DNA from 3 places in the Bacillus sp. 1A genome. Region 2 is predicted to be linked to each of the others. Evidence: riboswitches for the same ligand, from Rfam matches in the RefSeq annotation. Region 2 holds a riboswitch; each other region holds the start of a gene.
What was found. A riboswitch is a leader RNA that binds a small molecule or an ion and turns the genes downstream of it on or off. The one in region 2 is predicted to bind thiamine pyrophosphate.
Positions count from the first base shown of each region.

Region 1: linked by a shared signal. The riboswitch ahead of tenA (thiaminase II) and the one ahead of tenA (thiaminase II) in region 2 are both predicted to bind thiamine pyrophosphate.
Region 3: linked by a shared signal. The riboswitch ahead of thiM (hydroxyethylthiazole kinase) and the one ahead of tenA (thiaminase II) in region 2 are both predicted to bind thiamine pyrophosphate.

Region 1 covers NZ_JBQYLZ010000001.1:3,991,223-3,998,459, forward strand. Annotated here, with positions in the region: gene ACUN0F_RS20415 (heterocycloanthracin/sonorensin family bacteriocin) at 1-182, opposite strand, end outside; gene ACUN0F_RS20420 (IS1182-like element ISBcy1 family transposase) at 510-1,970, opposite strand; gene tenA (thiaminase II) at 2,176-2,865, opposite strand; TPP riboswitch at 2,988-3,093, opposite strand; gene ddlB (D-alanine--D-alanine ligase) at 3,166-4,080, opposite strand; gene pdxR (MocR-like pyridoxine biosynthesis transcription factor PdxR) at 4,085-5,533, opposite strand; gene ACUN0F_RS20440 (homoserine dehydrogenase) at 5,694-6,737, opposite strand; gene ACUN0F_RS20445 (esterase/lipase family protein) at 6,825-7,237, opposite strand, start outside.
Region 2 covers NZ_JBQYLZ010000001.1:5,822,708-5,829,944, forward strand. Annotated here, with positions in the region: gene thiG (thiazole synthase) at 1-115, opposite strand, end outside; gene thiS (sulfur carrier protein ThiS) at 118-321, opposite strand; gene thiO (glycine oxidase ThiO) at 337-1,446, opposite strand; gene tenI (thiazole tautomerase TenI) at 1,439-2,059, opposite strand; gene ACUN0F_RS29855 (ABC transporter substrate-binding protein) at 2,070-3,071, opposite strand; gene ACUN0F_RS29860 (ABC transporter permease) at 3,068-3,820, opposite strand; gene ACUN0F_RS29865 (ABC transporter ATP-binding protein) at 3,820-4,569, opposite strand; gene tenA (thiaminase II) at 4,538-5,233, opposite strand; TPP riboswitch at 5,316-5,418, opposite strand; TPP riboswitch at 5,479-5,590, opposite strand; gene ACUN0F_RS29875 (SH3 domain-containing protein) at 5,860-7,020, shown strand; gene ACUN0F_RS29880 (hypothetical protein) at 7,026-7,237, shown strand, end outside.
Region 3 covers NZ_JBQYLZ010000001.1:6,157,289-6,164,525, forward strand. Annotated here, with positions in the region: gene ACUN0F_RS31525 (anaerobic C4-dicarboxylate transporter family protein) at 121-1,434, shown strand; gene thiE (thiamine phosphate synthase) at 1,550-2,209, opposite strand; gene thiM (hydroxyethylthiazole kinase) at 2,226-3,041, opposite strand; TPP riboswitch at 3,105-3,214, opposite strand; gene topB (DNA topoisomerase III) at 3,639-5,828, shown strand; gene ACUN0F_RS31545 (YhgE/Pip family protein) at 5,870-7,237, opposite strand, start outside.

The sequences.
Region 1 (7,237 bases), 1.8 Mb from region 2:
CAACGAAATCCACCACAGCGACCTGCACAACCTCCACAACGACCACCACAACCTCCACAGCGACGAACAGCATCTTCAATATAGTAATATGGATATTGGTTTTGTTGGTCCCAATACACGATATTTCCAGGCTGGTAATCATTAAGGCTTAACGCTTGTAGTTCTTGTTGAAACTTATTCATTTTCATGACCTCCGTTTATAAACTTCAACCTTTTCAATGCTTTCCTATATTTCTGTTCGTTAAATCTAAGTAGAAATAGCGCTATCAACTAAGTTCAATACGTACACCTACAAAGTATGACCTATCACTAGATAATGCACCTTGTTCATATACCTATTTTTAGGTTATTTTTCCCATAGGCTCATTTTTATAAATTGAAAAAAGACGCACTTAGATCGGAGGGCACTGAAAAACTTACGTTTTTCGGTTTATAAACCGGATGCAAAACAAGAAAGGCGACTTTTCATTCAATTTTGAATGAAAAGTCGCCTTTCCCTTTATTCTTTTTTACTTTGTTTCTTTTATCAAGGTTAGGATTCGTTTTAAATTGACAGCGAATATAGCCATTGCACCTTGCATTTGCATACCAATCAGACCCGAGGAAGATGCCACATCATACCCATGTCTATGCTTAAGTTCACTATTTTTCGCTTCAATTTTATAACGTTCTTTCCCCTTTTCTTTAAAATATGCACTTTCTTGAAATGCTTGTTGTTCCTTATGTTCAGTAGATTTAATTGTCACAGAATATGTTTTACTTTTAGCGCCTTCTTTGTAACACCCACTTTTGAATGGACATACTTTGCATTTTTCAATATCAAAATAGTAGGTATGACTTTGACTATTGTTTGTTCCCTTTTTACCCGTACGTGCTCTACGAACGGCCATATGTCCAGCTTTACAGACATACATACCCGCATCTTTATTAAACTCAAATTCATCTTCTTTTTTACGTGGCCCTTGTGTCACAATAGGGTTTAATTTCGATACTAATTGTAATTGATTTTGGTTGGCATATTGAATATTATTTTTCTCAGAATAAGCAGTATCTCCAATAACTGTATCAATTTCCATCCCTGTTTCACGACTTTTTTCAATCAATGTTTGAAGGTATTTTCCATCGCTTTTTTCACCCGTTGTAATCACCGCAGCTGTAATGATGCGTTCTTCATTCATCGCAATATGTGTTTTATAACCAAAGAAAGAAGAATCCGCTGTTTTATGTCCAATTCGCGCATCAGGATCTTGCGAAAATTGGAGGTGTTCTTGGTGATCTTCTACGATTTCTTTTAAATAATTCAGTTTCTCTTTCACATTTGGATATTCACGAATGATTTCCTCTTTTTCTACTGTTTCAATTACTTTTTGACAATATTCAAGTTCGTCACTTAAGTCATCTGTCATTGTTTTTGGTGGGAACTTTCCCTTCATTCCTTCGTCAACTTGATAAACAGCTTTGCGGAGTAATTTGGATTTCTCCATTACAAATTCTTTCGGCGATTTTTGATTGAAGCGTGCTTTTGTATGTGTGGCATCAACAATAATAGATTTATTTTTAATCAAGTTTTTTTCGAGTGCAATTTCCACTGTTTTTTGAATGAGCATGTCAAGTAACCCTACATCTGTCAGACGAAGCTTGCGGAACTTCGTTAATGAACTAGGGTCAATGACCATATCTTCTGGTGCCATATCTAAGAAATATTTAAAGGACATATCGTATTTTGAGCGTTCCACAACATCTACATCTGATAAATCAAAAATAGATTTTAGTAATAAATATTTAAACATACGAACAGGCGGTACTGCATTGCGACCGTTATCGAGACAATATTTATCTTGTAGTTCTTCTAAAACAAAAGAAAAGTCTACCAGTTCATTAAATTGACGAAGCATATTATCCTTTGGTACAACGATATCGTAAATCGCCATAAATGGACTGAGGTTAAGAGATTGTTGATTAGAAATCATCCGAGACACCACCTAGAATTAGTATAATTATTATACATGAAAAAAGCGAAAGCTTCCTCGATTTCATCGAGGAAGCTTTCGCTTTTTAAACTATAAGGACTTTTTCAGTGCCCTCTTAGATCGATGCGTCTTTTTGCGATACTTCTTTTGTGAAATCATATACATAAGTATTATTCATACCTGTGAATAGCAATACCTCTACTCATTATCCAATTACATCTTTTATTTCTGTATTGACTGGCCACTTTTCTAAAGTATAGGCCATTTCCCAAAATGAATATTCATATTGACTGCTAATAATAAAGTGCTGTTTCATTCGATTTCGGTCTGCCTCTGTTACTTTTTCAGCGATAGTGTCTAATCGTGTAATTTGCTCTTCAACTAGCGTACGGAACCAATCAGATCCATAAGCAGAAATCCATTCGTTATAAATTGGCTCTTCTGGCTGACACTCTTTTAAACGTTCACCAATTTCATAATACAACCAATAGCAAAGTAATATTGCTGCAATGATATCACCTAAATGTCCTTCATACGCAGCACGATACATATGTGAAGTATAAGCGTATGCAGTTGGAGCAGGGATAAAATTCTCTTTTTCTTCTTGAGTTATCCCTAGTTTCTTCGCAAAATTCTCATGTAAAGATAATTCTGCTTCATATGTATTTTGAGCATGGTGTGCCATACGTGCTGTTGTTTCTAATTCTAGAGCCTTTGCAGCTCCTAACGTTTGTACTCTAGCGAAATGACTCAAATAATATGAATCTTGAAGCACATAATAGCGAAAACTAGCTAAATCTAACGTTCCTTCACCAAGTTGTTTTACAAAAGGGTGATGAAAACTAGCTTCCCAAATTGAATCTACTTCTTGACGTAATGATTGTGAAAATGTCATTTAAATCCCTCCAATAAAGTATAAAATTTAAGTATTTACCCACAGTTATTAAATCTGTAAAATAAAAAAACTTTCTTTACAAACGTAAAGAAAGTGAAATTGACAGTATTTATTCATAAAATAGTAATGTCTTCCCACTTCCCTACGCTAGTATTAACCAGATCAGGTACTAAGAGTCTCAAATTCTCATTTGATCTCAGCCTATAATAGGCCCCCCTAGTGGATAAATATTTAATTTTCGTATTGTATTCATCATAGCATACTTCATGTTACTGTCAAAAGTATTCATGATACTGCTACTTAAAACCCTTCTTCTTTTCTTACTTTTAATGAAGTTTCAATAATCATATCTAATAGTTTACTATAATGAATACCAGCTGCATCTGCACTTTTCGGTAGTAAACTTGCTTGTGTCATCCCTGGTAATGTATTAACCTCCATTACATATGGAATTCCGTCCTTTACCATCATATCCACCCTTGCATAAACGCTGCATTTCAATGCTTTATAACAAGCCAGTGACGCTTTGTTTACATGTTCCTTCAATTCAGCTGGAAGTTCGATAACTTCTTCAATTGTACTAACATCATCATATTTTGCATTGTAATCAAAGAACTCCGCTGCATGTCGGATTGAAATAATAGGTAACTGTTTTCCATCAAAAATTGAACATGTAATCTCATCACCTTTTATATACTTCTCTATTACTACTTCAGAATCCCATTCAAACACAGTTTCCAGCATTGAAATTAATTCATCTTTATCATATACAATCTTTACCCCAACACTTGATCCACCAGAGTTTGGCTTTACCACTAACGGAAATCCTAACTTATCTAATTCATCAAGATTTAGATCCGCCATTTTTGTAAGTTCAATCCAATCGGGTGTTTCTATACCTTCATAGCGTAAAATCTTTTTCGAAATATTTTTGTCCATACATATACCGCTAGATAACATATTGCTCCCGCTATAAGGAATACCTAAACTTTCAAGCGTGCCTTGAACCGTCCCGTCTTCCCCGTATTTTCCGTGTAATGCGAGGAGCGCAAAATCAATGTCTTTCGCTTTTTCGATTAAATCCATTTTTTCATTTAACGTAATTGGTACGATTTCATATTTATTTTTATCTAAATTTGCAATCATTTCATTTCCAGTCATAATTGATACTTGTTTTTCAGAGGATACTCCACCCATAATAACGCCAATTCTCATTTCCTCAACTCCAAATTTCATTTTTTATTGTATCACCGATTATTTTGATTCCACGAACTATTTCTTCTTCTTTCAGACGTGAAAACCCTAATCGAAAAGTAGTCGCTCCTCCTCCATCAGAATAAAAAACATCTCCAGGAGAAAATGTAACCCCTTGCTCATAACACTTTTGTAAAAGTGTGCGGGCATGAATTTTTTCTTCTAACTCTATAAATAAATGAAGTCCACCATCACCGGTCATTCTTTGAAACGGAATGTACTCGTTACACGCCCCAACAGCTAACTCATATTTCTTCTTATAAACTGATCTTGCCTTTTTTAAATATTTTTCAAAATATCCTTCATGTAAATATTGAAATAGAACAGCTTGATCTAACGTAGATGTGTGAATCGTTCTTGCTCTTTTTACACTTTCTAAATGATGAATCAGTTCTTTATCGGCGATGATCCAGCCTACACGTAAACCAGGGAAAAGTACCTTTGAAAAGCTACTAATATAAATTACATTATTACCAGCGCCAGCAAAAGTTAATAATGGTGCTAAGTGTGAACCTGAATAACGTAGCTCTTCATTAAATCCATCTTCTATAATAGGAACCTTATATTTGGAGAATAATCTCATCAGTTCCGTTCTTTTCTCCGAACTCGTAACAATACCGGTTGGATTATGATAGGAAGGAATTAAATATGCGAAATCAAACTCTTTTTCACGCAAACTTTTTTCTACTTCGTTCGTATCGATGCCATCTTCATTCATATTAATTCCGTGAACTTCAAGTCCATGTAAACGGAAAAGCTTCAATGCAGCATGGTGAGTTGGATTCTCACAAATAACCCGCCCTGATTTCTTCGATAACGAGGATAGCACGATGTCTAATCCTTCTGTAAATCCATTTGTAATTAAAATATCTTTGTTCGAAATATCTACACCTTTCATTTCCATATAATGAAGTAGATAATTCATTAAAGGTCTATAACCTTTTGCGTATCCGTAGTTTAATACGACATCCCCTTCAATGGACATACGAGTAAGAAAAGCTCTTTTGAAATTTTCCACATCAAATAGCTTTTCGTCCGGAGCAATGCTATTAAAAACAATCATTCCTTTTTCCCAGCGAACACCATGTTTCATTAAATCTAATTCATCCGCTAATAAGGTAACTGTATTAAGTTTATATTTCCAATCTATTTCAACAGACGAAGTGTTCGATATATCAACCTTCGCTACAAAATTCCCTTTCCCTTTAACTGCATAAATGAGTCCTTCTTGCTCTAAATCCGCATAAGCAGCGAGTACAGTATTTCTGCTCACACTTAGTAATTCACTTAGTTCCCTAGTTGAAGGGATTTTTTGATCCCCGAGCAAATGACCTTTCATAATCATCTTTTTCAAATAATCTTTCAATTGAATATAAACGGGACGATCTTTCACAACTTTAAAATCTTTAAACAATTCCTTACCCCCTGCAATCATTTTTGCATATTTATTTCATTCTCAAAAGGTCCACTACATATGTATTTTTTATAAAGGGCGGTACGGTCTTATAAAGTGGAACTTTAATCAATGGGGCTGATTATCACCCACTGATTATTATCCCTTAGTAACAGGCATTTTACTGCCTATTACTAAGGGATAAATCTTTGCGGTATAAGTTAATTACATCTTTTAAAGCTGCTGCTGCGGCTCCACGTGGATTGGAAGCACCACCAATTGTAGTAACTTGCCCCATCGTATCTGTAAAGAACGTAATTCCTTTTTCTGTTCCATTTACTTTTGCTAGTGGATGATCTTTATCTATTTCGTACGGTTCCACATGAAGAGCCACTTTACCATCCTTATCCTTATATGCTGAAGCTATTAATTTAATATATTTATTTTGTTCTTTAGCATTTCGAATTTGTTGTTTTGTAACATGTTCAATACCCTTTATATGTATATCAGTAAGCGTATTTTCTGTTCCCATTAAACTGTTTGTCAAAAGTAACAATTTACACACACTATCAGAACCACTTACATCTAATATTGGGTTCGTTTCAGCAATTCCTTTACTTTGCGCTTCTTTCAGTGCTTCTTCAAACGTAATATCTTCCTCATTCATTTTCGAAAGGATATAATTTGTAGTCCCGTTTAATATTCCTTCTATTTTTTCAATATGGCAACCAGCTAAACTAAATTGACCAATATCAAGTGTCGGTAATGCCGCCGCAGTTGCACCACTATATCGAATTCGTACATTTGCGATTTTTGCTGCTTCATTTATTTCTCTCCAGTTTGTAACGAGTGCGCCTTTTGAAATTGCTACAATATCCATATGTTTCTCAATCGCTTGTTTTATATATTGTTTTCCTGGATTTCCATCTTTAAGGTTTGTAACTGTTGATTCTACTAATACAGTTCCACTTATGCTAGTTGTTGCTCGTTCCTCTGGATGATGTTCAATGTATTCTTCAATTGCAGCGCTACCGCCACCATACATTAATAAGTGATGAATAGATAATCCATCCTCATTATGTATTGCAACATTTCTACCTAATACAGCGCTTACCACTAAATCTATTCCATATGATTCATTTATATATAAATATTTTTCATTTAATAATTTTATAAACTCTCTTCCTACTGTCCCATATCCTGATAATACAACTTGAACTTTCATAATATCCCCCCATATTTTTCTACCATATCCCTCTTTCAATATAATATAAAGCGCCCTCGAATTCCATCGAGAGCGCTTTATTATTACCTATTTCGGTAATCTTGATAACTTTTCTGCAATTGTTCTATAAAACTCTTGAATGCTAGAAAAACCTAACGTATCTGAAACACTAAGTCCTACCATATCGAGATGGTCCCAATTTACTTTTGTTTCAATATGATTCCATTTTCCAATCTCTAAAGGCTCATTTCTATATACAATGGCATTAGATGAGGGCGCGACCATAGAATTTGTATTTACTACACCGTCATTTTGCCACCAAGAAGTATCAATTAATGGTCGGTTTTCTTCATATCTTGCATAGGAACCTAAGAAAAACGCATTACCCATTAACACCTTATTCATCGTTATATTAGGTAGATGTAAACCGGTTATAGGTGCAGCTTGCGATGCCTGTCCACTATAGGATAAGTAATATACATTCGATTGCGTCTTTACCC
Region 2 (7,237 bases):
TTAAAACCTCAGCCTCAGATACATCAATTGCCTTTTGCTGTACATCAAAATCAGGGAATTTCCCTGTTCCTAATAAAAGTCTAGAATGAAATGAAAATGGTCCAATGTTTAACATAATCAACCGCCTCCTACGAAAGTTACAATCTCAATTTGGTCTCCATCAAAAACAGATGTATCTGTATGATCATCTTTTTGTAAAATATCTTTATTACGCTCTACTACTACAATTCTGTTATCTAACTCTAAATGTGTAAGTAGCTCAGCCACTGTTTTTACACTCTCTGGCACTTCCATTTGATTACCATTAATTTTTAAATTCAAACTTCCATCCCCTTTCTAAACCGGTTTAGAAAGCAATGAATCTAGCAAGTGATTCTCCTGCTTTCCTTCTATTAAATCAGCCATATACTGACCAGAAACCGGGCTTAATAAAATGCCATTTCGATAATGTCCAGTACAAGCATATAAACCTTTTATTTCTTCATGCTCTCCCATATAAGGAGCTTCGTGATTTGATTGTGGCCTTAATCCTGCCCATGTGCTTTCCCACTCTGCTTCTTTTAAAGCTGGCAATATTGTATAAGCACGCTCTAATATAGAAGTAATACTTTCTGGTTGCACTGTTTTATTAAACGTATGAGGCTTCATCGTTGCTCCAATTACGTAACGTCCACCACGCTTTGGGGCAATGTAAAATCTTTCTTGGAAAATAGGCGCCTTTAAAAGTGGCTTTCTACTTCTTACCGCTACTACTTCTCCTTTAACTGGATATGTACCCCATTCGCGGTGAAAATAACCTAGTAACTTCGTGCTCCATGAACCACCCGCAATCACAACCTTCTCGCACGCGATAATACCTTCGCTTGTAACAATCCCAGTCACTTTATTATTTTCAATACGAATATCAAACACTTCTGTCTGTTCATATATATCAGCACCCGAGAATGATGCGGAATGTGCGAATGCTTTCGTAAGCTCTGGTGCAATAACATGACCGTCTTTTGGATAATATACAGCACCTATAATTGACTCAGATAGAAACGGCTCTTTCTCTCGTAAAAAGTCGCCTGTTAGAAAATAAGAATCTTCACCTGTTTTCTGCTGCCAATCCATAATGTGAAGAATTCTTTCCTTCTCATCTTCATTTTGGGCAATGCGATAAATGCCTTTCTCTTCATACCCAATATCGATGCCTGTTTTTTCACGTAAAACTTCTGCAAGTTGTGGAAATATAGCACGGCTTTCTCTAGCAAGTTCAAATAGTGGGTCATACGCATCCCATTCTGCCTGAACCCCAAGTAAACCAGCGGCTGCTTTCGAGGCTTCAGATGCAATTCTTTGCTTCTCTACAATCGCTACTTTATGTCCTCTTTCTGCTAGAAAATGTGCAACTGAGCTACCAATTACACCTCCGCCAATAATCGCTACATCATACTTCTTACACATGTTTTTCCGCCCACTTTCTTATTGATTCCTTATAAGATTTTGCTTTGCTATATGGATTACTACTACTTATAATCCCAGACATAACAGCAATACCACTGACACCGTTAGTAAGAACATCCCCTGTGTTTTCCGTGGTGATTCCTCCAATTGCTGTAATCGGTATGGATAAACACTTTGCAATGACTGAAATTTCTTCAAGCCCTCTCGCTGGCACACCTTTTTTACAATCTGTCGGAAATACATGACCATAGACGAGTGAATCCGCTCCATTCTTAAATGCATCGATTGCCTCTTCTAAGGAATGTACAGAATAACCGACATGCAAATAAGAAAACTTTTCTTTCACTGACCTTACATTTGCGCTTCGATATCCTAGCTGCACGCGCGGAATGTTTAATAAAATAGCAATATCAATTCGATCATTTATCACTATTTTCGATGCCGGAAAACCTTTCTTCAAAAGACTTTCCACACCTTCATACAATTCCTTCGTACTTTTCTCACGTTCACGAATATGCAAATAATCAATCTCACTTTCAATTTGCATCGCTACATTCACTAACTCTTCGAATGACATGTGACCATTTGAGATTACATGAAGCTCATTTTTCATATTCATTCGCCTACTTTAAAATGTTTTCGAATAATTCCTCAGCCGGAATGATTTCTTTCGTCATTCCTTTATCTTTCAGCCATTTATTTTGTTTCTCCCATGACTCTTTTGAATCCGATAAGAATGGCTCATCTTTCGTTTCCATCTTCTCTAATAAAATTTTCATACTTTCTTTTTCAACTTCTGGTACAAGCGGGAAGTTTTCTTTTTCTTGATGATTTAATAAAATATTTAATGCTTCATCCGGATTTTTCTTCATGAAATCATAGCCTTTTTTCGTACCACGTAAGAAGGCTTGCAACGCTTCTTTATCTTTTTTCAACGTTTTATCACCTGTTACAAATACAAGCTCATGATAATTCGGTACACCGTAATCGGCTGGATTAAAGTATGCTGGTTCATGACCTTCATGACGCATAACAGGTACTTCATGGTTAATGTATGCCCCTGTTACCGCATCCACTTTCTTCGTAATTAATGCCGGTACTAAATCAAAGCCAACATCGACTACTTTCACTGTATCTGGATTACCACCAGCTTCTTTTACCATCGTTTTTAAATACATCTCACTTAAAGGTGTTCCAGAATATCCAACTGTTTTCCCCTCTAAATCTTTTGGCGATTGAATGCCTGCTGATTTCAGCGATACAACATGATTTAATGGTGAACGTACGACAGCTCCAATTGATTTCACTGGAATTTGTTCATTTGCTTTTGCCATGACAACATCTGGCTGATAATATAAGCCAACCGTTACTTTTCCTGCAGCCGCTAAAGTTAATGGATCAGTCGGATTAGAAGGGAATTTTATATTCACCTTTACTCCTTCTTCTTTAAAATAGCCTTTTTCAATTGCTGCATAAATAAAGCTATGTACCGCATTTGGGTACCAATCAAGCATGACCGTTATTTCTTTTTCCTTTTTACCCTTATCTGACGCTGAATTACTAAAACATCCAGTAATCATTGCAACTAATAATGTCAACACAAAGATGCGTTTTAAAAATTTCATGAATGCTTCCTCCAACTAATAAATTTCTTTTCTAAAATCGAAATAAGTATGACGAAGAAAATAGCTAATAATGATAACAATACAATTGGTGCAAATACACCTGCTCCGTCTAACTGCGTCATCATTCTTTTACTGAAATATCCAAGCCCAGCTTGTGCACCGAGCCATTCACCGATTGCTGCCCCAATTACACTAAGCGGAACTGCAATTTTTAAAGCTGAGAAAAAATAAGGAAGAGCAGACGGCAATTTTAATTTAAGAAAAACATCTTTTTTCGTTGCCCCATACGTAACTAATAGCTCCTCCCATTCTTTTTTCGTACTGCGTAGTCCATCATACGTATTGACCGCAATTGGGAAAAACGTAATTAAAACAGTAACAACAACCTTACTCCAGATCGTATATCCAAACCATAAAACGAAGAGCGGAGCAAGCGCTGTAATCGGAATCGTTTGTGAGGCAACTAATAGTGGATAAAATGCTCTCTCCATCCAATTACTCGCATTCATTAACATCGCTAGCCCTACCCCAAGTACGATAGAAATAGCCACCCCTATTAAAACGACGGATAAGGTTGCCGGCAAATGAACCGTAAATAATATATCTTTTAGTTTCCAGATCTTCATCACAATTGCAGACGGTGACGGTAAAATGTACATTTCGTCTACGATTCTTGCGCCTACTTCCCAAAAGGCAAGTAAAATACTAGTAAGTGTAAGGGCAGGTAATAGCTCCTTCAACCGGTTCATCATACGAGTACCTGCCTTTGTAACATACTAAGAAGCTCATCTTTAAGCGCTAACACTTCAGGCTTATATAAATCTTTTCTTGCTCGATTACGATCAAGTGGTACAACCCTCTCGGTTAAAGTAGTTATCGGTTGCTGCTCTACTACTAAAATTCGATTAGAAAGAAACAACGCTTCTTCCACATCATGAGTGATAAATAAAATTGTTTTTTCCCACTCTTTCCATTGTTCAAACAGCCATTCTTGCAAAGATGCCTTCGTTAAAGCGTCCAACGCGCTAAACGGTTCATCTAACAACAATATCTCCCCGCCTGTTAATAAAGTTCGAATAAAAGATACGCGTTGTCTCATACCACCAGATAAATCTTTCGGATATTTTGTCTCATACCCTTGTAAGCCAAATTTATGTAACAGTTCCTTTGCCTTTATTTGTGCTTCTTTCTTCTGTACACCTTGGCACTCTAGCGGTAGGGCAGCATTCTCAATAATCGTTCTCCATGGCAGGAGCATATCTTTTTGGGGCATATACCCTACAGGATGGCTCTTTATTTCTGTCAGCTCTATCTGTCCCGTACTTGCTTCTTCTAAACCTGTAATAAGGCGAAATAGAGTGCTTTTGCCGCATCCACTCGGTCCAATAATACTTACAAACTCTTTATCTTGTATAGAAGCATTTAATTCATTGATGATTGGTTTCTCATCATAATGAAAAGAAACATTATGAAACTGTAGTATGTTCTTGCTCCTCAAATCCCCACATCTCCTTACGATAGGACATATCCCAGAATAAATATTCAAATCGACTGGAATATAGGAATATCTCCTCTAATCGATCTAGCTCTTTGTCAGACTTTCCAACTGCCATTTCATTTAATAAATCGATTAACCAAATACAAAGGCTACCGTATTCTTCCGAACTATATCCTTGAATCCACTCACCAAAGAACTCATGATCTCTTGCTCCAGGAATATCGTTTAAACGCTTTCCAATTTCCCAGTAGCTCCACATACATGGAAGAAGTGCCGCTATTAATTCCGCAAGTGTGCCATTTTGAGATACAGACATCATGTAATTTGTATAGGCTAAATTTTTAGCAGATGGTTTTGCAGATTCTATCTCCTCTATAGAAATACCAAGTCTTTTTGCATATTGTTTATGGATTGTCATTTCTCCATTTAATATGCCATCAATTTGTTCAGCAAATTTCCCCATTACTTGTGGATTCGTTGCTTTTACAACACCAATCGCATATAGCTTTGCATAATCTAACAAATATAAATAATCTTGAATAATATAATACTGAAACTTATCTTTTTCTAATGTGCCATCTCCCATACCTACTACAAACGGGTGATTATGACTCATCTCCCAAACTGGTTGTACAGTTTCTAATAATCTATCGCAAAATTTCATTTCTCTATCCCCTTTCAATTTATATATCTAAATAAAAAACCACTTCTAAATAAGAAGTGGTTACAGCAAATAAAATTATAATTTATTCGTTGCTCCACTTCCCTTCGCTAGTATTACCTAGATCAGGTCTGTAAGGGTTAAGGATTATTCCTCTCTCAGCACAACAAGCACCCCTAGTGGTTTCAATATGAAATTTTCAAACAAAAAAGCCCCGTTTCTATACGCAAAGAAACGGGGATTCATTATTAGTGTCCGTATTGCTTCCCTACGCTAGCATAATCTAGATCAGGTAATGAAAAGGATCAAAGGCTTACGGCCTACTCTCAGCTGGCAACACCAGCTCTCCTAGCAAACTATGAAATTAACACTGTCAGTATAACACCGTAATAAGACATCATCAACTATTTTAATTTTCTCAATTGTCAACAAAATAACAAAACTATATAATACTTATATTCTATGTTAGAAATTATTATCCTAATTAATTGGATAAAAAGGAATCATTATCCTCAAAAAATTTATTTTTATATTGATTTCATATTACATTTATGTGAATACACCCACTATATTATATCTTTATACTATAATAAAATTACAACTATACAACTAGAGGAGGTCTCTATTATATGAATATGAAAGCTACTGCTTTAACAGCAACTACTGTCGCAATTGCCTCTTTACTTCCTTCTATGGGAGAAACAAATGTACAAACAGCCAACGCTGAACAATTATCTAATGTGAAAACTGGATATGTCAAAGTCGATCAAGTAGCCTTACATACAAAAGATAACGCAAATAGCTCTTCAATTGATACAATTCGCTTTAATACGAAAGTGAACATACTTGAAACAACTAATGGCTGGTATAAAGTATCCGTTAATAATAAAGTAGGTTACGTACAAAAAGATGCTATTCTACTAAAAAACAAACTTCAATCTAATAATCAATACATCGTTAATGCCAATGCATTAAACGTTCGTTCTGAACCTAATTTAGAATCTTCAATTTTAGATGTATTACCAAATGGAAAATTCGTTACCATTCAAGAAGAACAAGGCGAGTGGTATAAAATTTTACATAATGGCAAAACAGGTTACGTACAAAAAGCATTCGTATCTAATGGTTCACAACCTTTAGTAAAAGGCATCACAGTTCAAACTAATACGAAATACACAGTTGCAACACCTAAACTTAATGTACGTGGCAACGCTAGTACAAGTGGTGCACTACTTGGTTCATTACAAAATGGTACACAAATACAAGTAGTGGAAACTGTAGGAACTTGGTATAAAATTCGTTTTGGCACAGGATACGGATACGTGGCAAAACATTATGTGGTGCAAAATCAAATGCAATCACAAGCTCAAACGGCTCAACCTACTTCCATTCCAGCAGTTTTCAAATTCCCTACTCAAGGAAGAATTAGCTCAACCTTTGATATGCGTTGGGAACAAATGCATTATGGTATAGATATTGCAGCTCAAGGTAATGTCTCGATCCAGGCGGCAGCTGCAGGTAAAGTTGTGAAATCATATTATTCAGCTAGCTATGGCAATGTTGTGTTCATCGCCCATCAAATAAACGGGAAATTATATACGACAGTCTATGCACACATGAAAGATCGCACTGTACAAGCTGGTGATCAAGTACAAGCTGGACAATTAGTAGGTCATATGGGAAACACAGGTCATTCATACGGGCAACATCTTCATTTTGAATTACACAATGGAGAATGGAATTTTGAAAAAACAAATGCAGTAAACCCACTGCCATATTTAGTTAGGTAAATTGTATGCAACGCAATATCAATATACCTCTCTTAATTGAATACTTCGCCTTTTTAGGTTTAATCTGTTGTTTAATCATTTACAATACAAACACTGTATTTTTATCTATTATCATTGCTTTTGTTGCTTTAGAAATTATGATGGAATCCTTTCAAGTACAACTAAAACAAAAAATTGCTCATATATATAATGCCATCTTTCTATTAAGTGCCCTAAT
Region 3 (7,237 bases), 330 kb from region 2:
TGTGTTATATAATAAAAAATGTATATAACACAAGGATTATTTTGAGTATTTGTTTTAATTTTCGTTCAAATTAAATTATTCAAATATATCTTAACTAATGAATTTCGGAGGTAGTTTATCATGTTTTGGCTACAATTTCTTACGTTACTACTCTGCATTTTTATTGGCGCACGCCTAGGCGGAGTTGGTCTAGGAGTAATGGGTGGCGTTGGTATGGCAATACTTGTTTTTGTCTTCCACTTACAACCTACAGCTCCTCCTATTGATGTAATGCTTATGATTTTAGCAGTAATTACAGCTGCCGGTGCACTGCAAGCCGCTGGAGGAATGGACTACCTTGTTCATCTAGCTGAGAAAGCATTGCGAAAAAATCCAAAGCGCATTACATTCTTTGCTCCAATTGTTACTTATTTATTTACACTGTGCGCAGGAACTGGTCACGTTGCTTATTCTGTACTTCCTGTTATCGCAGAAGTCTCTCGCGAATCTGGGATTAGACCGGAACGACCAATGTCAATTGCCGTAATCGCTTCCCAACAAGCAATTACAGCTAGCCCTATATCAGCTGCAACAGTTGCACTTTTAGCAATGCTAGCTGACTATAAAATCACCTTATTAGATATTTTAAAAGTAAGTATTCCTTCTACCTTCATCGCTTGCATGGTAGCTGCATTTGTTGCTAGCAAAATGGGGAAAGAATTAAATGAAGACCCTGAATACTTGAAACGTTTAAAAGAAGGAATGATTCCTAAAATTGAAGAGAAGAAAGAATTTGTTGGTTTAAAAGGCGCTAAACTATCCGTTATCCTTTTCTTAGTAGGAACTTTCCTTGTCGTACTTCTCGGTTCATTTGAAGCACTTCGTCCAGGATGGATGGTTGACGGGAAGTTAATTCGTCTTTCCATGCCAAACACAATTGAAATGGTTATGTTAACTATCGCAGCTCTTATTATTATTTTCTGCAAACCAAATGTAGAAAGCATCGTGTCTGGTAACGTCTTTAAAGCGGGGGCAACAGCAGTTGTTGCTATTTTCGGTATCGCTTGGATGGGAGATACTTTCTTTAACGGAAACTTAAATATGATTCAAGGATCAATTCAGCACCTAGTAACAAGTGCACCATGGCTATTTGCCATCGCATTATTCATTCTATCTATTTTACTATATAGCCAAGCAGCAACAGTACGTGCTTTAATGCCTCTTGGATTATCACTCGGTATTCCACCAGCGCTACTAATCGCAATGTTCCCTGCAGTAAATGGATATTTCTTCATTCCAAACTATGGAACAATCGTTGCTGCCATTAACTTCGATCGCACTGGTACAACAGGTATTGGGAAATATGTTTTAAATCATAGCTTTATGATTCCAGGCCTAATCGCAACATTCACTTCTATCGGAATTGGAATGCTTTTAATATCAATTATGTTTTAAAGAAAAAGCACAAACCTACATTTTTAAAGGGTTTGTGCTTTTTTAATCAAACGTTTGTTTAAATATTTTTAACCGTCCATTATGTTTTTTACTATTTTTGTGAAGTTCCGTTTTCCTACAAACCCCTATTTACTTCCTCAACTAGCTTCTTCGTACTTTCATACGGAGATTCAGCTAAACTAATCGTGGAAATAATAGAAACGCCGTCCGCACCTGCTTCTATAACTGACGCTGTATTTTCAATTGTAATGCCACCAATCCCGACGATCGGTATTGTAATTCCTTGCTCTCTAAAATAAGCTAAACCTTTCGTTCCTTGAACTGCTTTCGTATCTTTTTTTGTACTCGTTGGGAAAATAGGGCCAACACCTAAATAATCAGCTCCGTTTTCAATTGCCCAGCGTGCTTCTTCAATTGTATGTGTAGATACACCAACAATTTTATCACCCATTTTTTCACGAACAGAAGTAATTCCTTCATCATCTTGGCCAACATGCACGCCATCTGCATCTAACTCCATAGCTAGTTCCACATCATCATTTACGATGAATGGTACACCGTACTCTTTACAGACTGCTTGTAGTTCTTTCGCGAAACAAATACGTTTCTCTCCCGTTAAAGCCCCTTCCCCCTTTTCACGAAATTGAAAAATTGTTATACCACCTTCAAGTGCATCTCTCAATACTTGTAGTGGCCCCTTCGCACAATTGTTACTTCCCATAATAAAATATACTGATAATAATCTAGACATTTCAGCCTTTGTAATACAGGGCATCTAGTTCACCTCCTTACTATATAAGCTCAATCTTCCCATACTTCTCAATATCACCCGAAGTGGTATTCGCTAACTGATTTAAAAATTCAATTTGGAAACTACCAGGTCCCTTTTCCACTGTCTTAGCAGCTGCCAGTTCCGCAGCTACACCATAAAACGTTAATGCCGCTACTGCTGCCTTTACATAATCCTTTTCTACTGCTACAAATGCTCCTATTACAGAAGTTAGTAAACAACCAGTTCCCGTAACTTTCGTTAAAATAGGGTGACCATTTCGAATAAGGATCGTTCGTTCTCCATCTGTAACAACATCTTCTTTTCCAGTAATCACCGCTACTGTATTTAATTCATCCGCTGCCTGCCTTGCAATACTTACGACATTGCCATTTCCAACACCGGCGTCTACCCCTTTAATTTCCCATCTCTCATTAATAACGTTCGCTATTTCAGCTGCATTTCCGCGGATAATCGCTAAATCAATTTCAGCCGGAATATGTCTCGCAACTTCTGTTCGATACGATGTTGCTCCTGCACCAACTGGATCAAATAGTACTGGTACATTATTCACATTTGCTGATTTACCAGCAAGTAACATCGCTTCTACCTCTTCAGGACGAAGTGTACCCATATTTAAAACAAGAGCACCCGCAATGCTAGCCATTTCTGCTACTTCTTCTTTTGCATACGCCATTACAGGCGATGCTCCTAACGCTAACAAACCGTTAGCTGTAAAGTTTGTTACAACAACATTTGTAATATTATGCACGAGTGGATTAGACTCTCTCACCAAATCCACTACTTTACTAATTTCTTTCATATTCATCCTTTTCATCTCCTAACTATAGTGATGGGAGATACACAAAAAGGCACTTTGCGCGTACGCAAAGTGCCTGAACATGTGCTTTTACACTCTCCCTACGCTGGCATTATCCAACAGGTTCAAATGGTCAATGACGGATTAGTCATACTCTCAGTTTGCATCCACAAACTCCCATGTGTTTATTATTCATCTACTTCAAAGTCTACTCTTATTCTAGTAAAATAACAAGTTCTTTACTTTTCTATTTCATATAGAAGCAACTGATAAAACAATACGCATAATAAAGTGAAACTTTAATCAGTGGGGGCTTTGTTCATCCCCCACTGATTATTAGTTGAACCAATCGGGCTTTTATGGGCAGTTGATCCCCTACCTAACTTCTTGGCTTCCGCTGAATTTTGAGGTAGGGGTCTTACTGCCCGTTAATGCGGGATAAATAAGTATCTATTTCTCATAGTCTCATCATGGCGCATATTATGTTCTGTCGCCATCATTCACCCTCAAACAGATGTTATCCCACTAAAAAACGTTCAAATCTGGAGCGAAACTGAATCTCAAGAAGATGTATGCTATAGTTAACGTATGGAAATTTGAAAGGATGTTTTAAATATGGTAAAAAGCGTTGTAATCGCTGAAAAGCCTTCCGTTGCACGAGATATTGCGCGTGTACTTAAGTGTGATAAAAAAGGAAATGGCTACCTTGAAGGTAGTAAATATATTGTAACTTGGGCTTTAGGTCATCTCGTTACATTAGCAGATCCGGAAAGCTATGATGTGAAATATAAAAAGTGGAATTTAGAAGATTTACCGATGCTACCTGAGCGTTTGAAATTAACTGTTATTAAACAAACAGGGAAACAATTTAATGCTGTAAAAAGTCAGCTGCTTAGAAAAGATGTAAATGAAATTATTGTAGCGACAGATGCTGGACGTGAAGGCGAATTAGTCGCACGTTGGATTATCGATAAAGTTAAAATACAGAAGCCTATTAAGCGTTTATGGATTTCATCTGTTACTGATAAAGCAATTAAAGATGGATTCGCTAATTTAAAACCAGGTAAAGCATATGACAATTTATACGCTTCAGCAGTTGCACGTTCAGAAGCTGACTGGTATATCGGTCTTAACGCGACTCGTGCTTTAACGACTCGCTTTAATGCCCAGCTGAATTGCGGCCGTGTGCAAACACCTACTGTCGCTATGATCGCTAATCGTGAAGACGAAATAAAGAACTTCAAAGCTCAAACTTACTACGGCATCGAGGCTCAAACGACGAGTCAGTTAAAACTAACTTGGCAAGATGCAAACGGCAATAGCCGCAGTTTTAATAAAGAAAAAATTGATGGTATTGTAAAAGGTTTAGATAAGCATAATGCTACCGTTGTGGAAATTGATAAAAAACAGAAGAAGTCATTCTCTCCTGGTCTTTACGATTTAACTGAATTGCAACGTGATGCAAATAAAAAGTTCGGTTACTCTGCGAAAGAAACATTAAACATTATGCAGAAATTGTATGAACAACATAAAGTGCTAACGTACCCTCGTACAGATTCACGCTATATTTCATCTGATATCGTTGGAACACTTCCAGAGCGTCTAAAAGCATGTGGCGTTGGAGAGTACCGTCCTTTAGCACATAAAGTATTACAAAAGCCTATCAAGTCTAATAAGTCATTTGTTGATGATAGTAAAGTAAGTGATCATCACGCAATTATTCCGACAGAAGGATACGTTAACTTCTCAGCCTTCACAGATAAAGAACGTAAAATTTATGATTTAGTTGTAAAACGTTTCTTAGCCGTTTTATTCCCAGCATTCGAATACGAGCAACTAACGTTACGCACAAAAGTTGGCAATGAAACGTTCATCGCACGTGGAAAAACTATTCTACATGCCGGTTGGAAAGAAGTATATGAAAATCGCTTTGAAGATGATGATATAACTGATGACGTAAAAGAACAACTTCTACCTCACATTGAAAAAGGCGATACATTAACTGTAAAGTTAATTATGCAAACATCAGGTCAAACGAAAGCACCTGCACGTTTTAACGAGGCAACTTTACTTTCAGCAATGGAAAATCCTACAAAATATATGGATACGCAAAACAAACAACTTGCTGACACGTTAAAGTCAACTGGTGGATTAGGTACTGTAGCGACACGAGCTGATATTATCGACAAGTTATTCAATTCGTTCTTACTTGAAAAACGTGGTAAAGATATTCACATTACTTCAAAAGGCCGTCAGTTACTTGATTTAGTGCCAGAAGAACTGAAATCTCCTACACTAACTGGTGAATGGGAGCAAAAACTCGAAGCAATCGCAAAGGGTAAACTGAAAAAAGAAGTATTCATTTCAGAAATGAAGAACTATACGAAAGAAATTGTTTCTGAAATAAAATCGAGTGATAAAAAATATAAACATGACAACATTTCAACAAAGTCTTGTCCAGATTGCGGTAAACCAATGCTAGAGGTAAACGGCAAAAAAGGAAAAATGCTTGTATGCCAAGACCGTGAATGTGGTCATCGTAAAAATGTATCTCGTACAACAAACGCTCGTTGTCCGCAATGTAAGAAGAAGTTAGAATTACGTGGTGAAGGTGCAGGACAAATCTTTGCATGTAAATGTGGCTATCGCGAGAAATTATCCACATTCCAAGAAAGACGTAAAAAGGAATCTGGAAGCAAAGCTGATAAACGCGACGTTCAAAAATATATGAAACAGCAGAACAAAGAAGAAGAACCATTAAACAATCCGTTCGCAGAAGCATTAAAGAAATTAAAATTTGATTAAACAAAAAGGTTCCTACCACTATCGGTAGGAACCTTTTATTTTTAATGAATAATTTTACTTCCTTTTGCGTTCTCAACAAACTTTTCACTTGATTTGTTAATTGGTGTTTTCAGTAATAATGCAGCAACAATCATAACTACTACGAAAGCACTTAACACAAGTAAATCTCTAGTTACTATATCCCAAAGCATTCCACCCACTGTTTCACGAATTGCACTAATTGCGTATGTGAATGGTAAGAACGGATAAAGTGCTTGGAAAAACGCTGGTGTCATTTGAATTGGGAATGTTCCGCCCGATCCCGCTACTTGCAGTACAAGTAAAATGATCGCCATCGATTTCCCAACGTTTCCGAAAATAGAAACGAGTGAGTATACGATACAAACGAAAACTCCGCCAATAAATAAACTAAATAACACAAACCAGAATTTATCGACTACGTACGTGCCGAGTAAGAATATATCTCCCATCGATACAATAAACGCTTGTGAAAGACCTATCGTTAAGAATGTTAATAAACGTCCGAAGTAAACTTCATGACTCTTATAATTCGCGCCTTCTTCATGCACTTCTACCGTTAATAATGAAACCATTAATAATGCGCCTACCCATAATGCAAGCACTGTATAGAATGGTGACATCGCTGAACCGTAGTTTGGCATCGCAAATAACTTATTCTCTTTTAAATTTACTGGATTCGCGAAGTAATCACTTTGCTTTTCAACATCATTTTTCAATAAGCGTATGATGTCTTTTATATCCTCTTCAGATTCAAAATCACGAATTTTATTTGCTAAGTCTTTAATCTTTTTCTCAGTCTCCGGCATTTCAGCTTTAATGTCTGTTAATTTCTTTCTACCATCTACTAAGCCTTTTGATGAATCTTCTAGTAGCTTTTTAACATCTGGAAGCTTTTTGTCTGCTTCTTTTAAAATTTGAGATGTGTTTTTAGACATACGTTTCGTACGTTCAATTGCTGTGTTAAAGTTTGGAACGATTTCTGAATCATATGTTGCTAAGAAATCGCCTAATTGAGCTGAAGCATTTTTAGTCGCTTCATTAATACTTTCTACGACCTCTTTTGTAGGTTTCTGTCCATTATTGATTAGTGTAGTTGCCTTATTCGTTGCATCTATACCTTTCTGAACAGAATTTTGTATTTTGTTCAATTTTGCAATTCCGCCATTAAGGTTTTTTCCGCTATCTACATCTGCTAATACCTTATTTGTGCTTTCTAGAACCGGAATCGCATCACCAATTAGATTATTAGTAGCTTGTAGTTGACCATTTAAATCGTTTAAAGCTACTTTTGCACTATCTAATCCATTAACACCTCTATTATTTACGTCTGCTATAACACCTTCTAAATTATTTTTTGCCTTTTCATATTCATTTTTCACACTATCGTA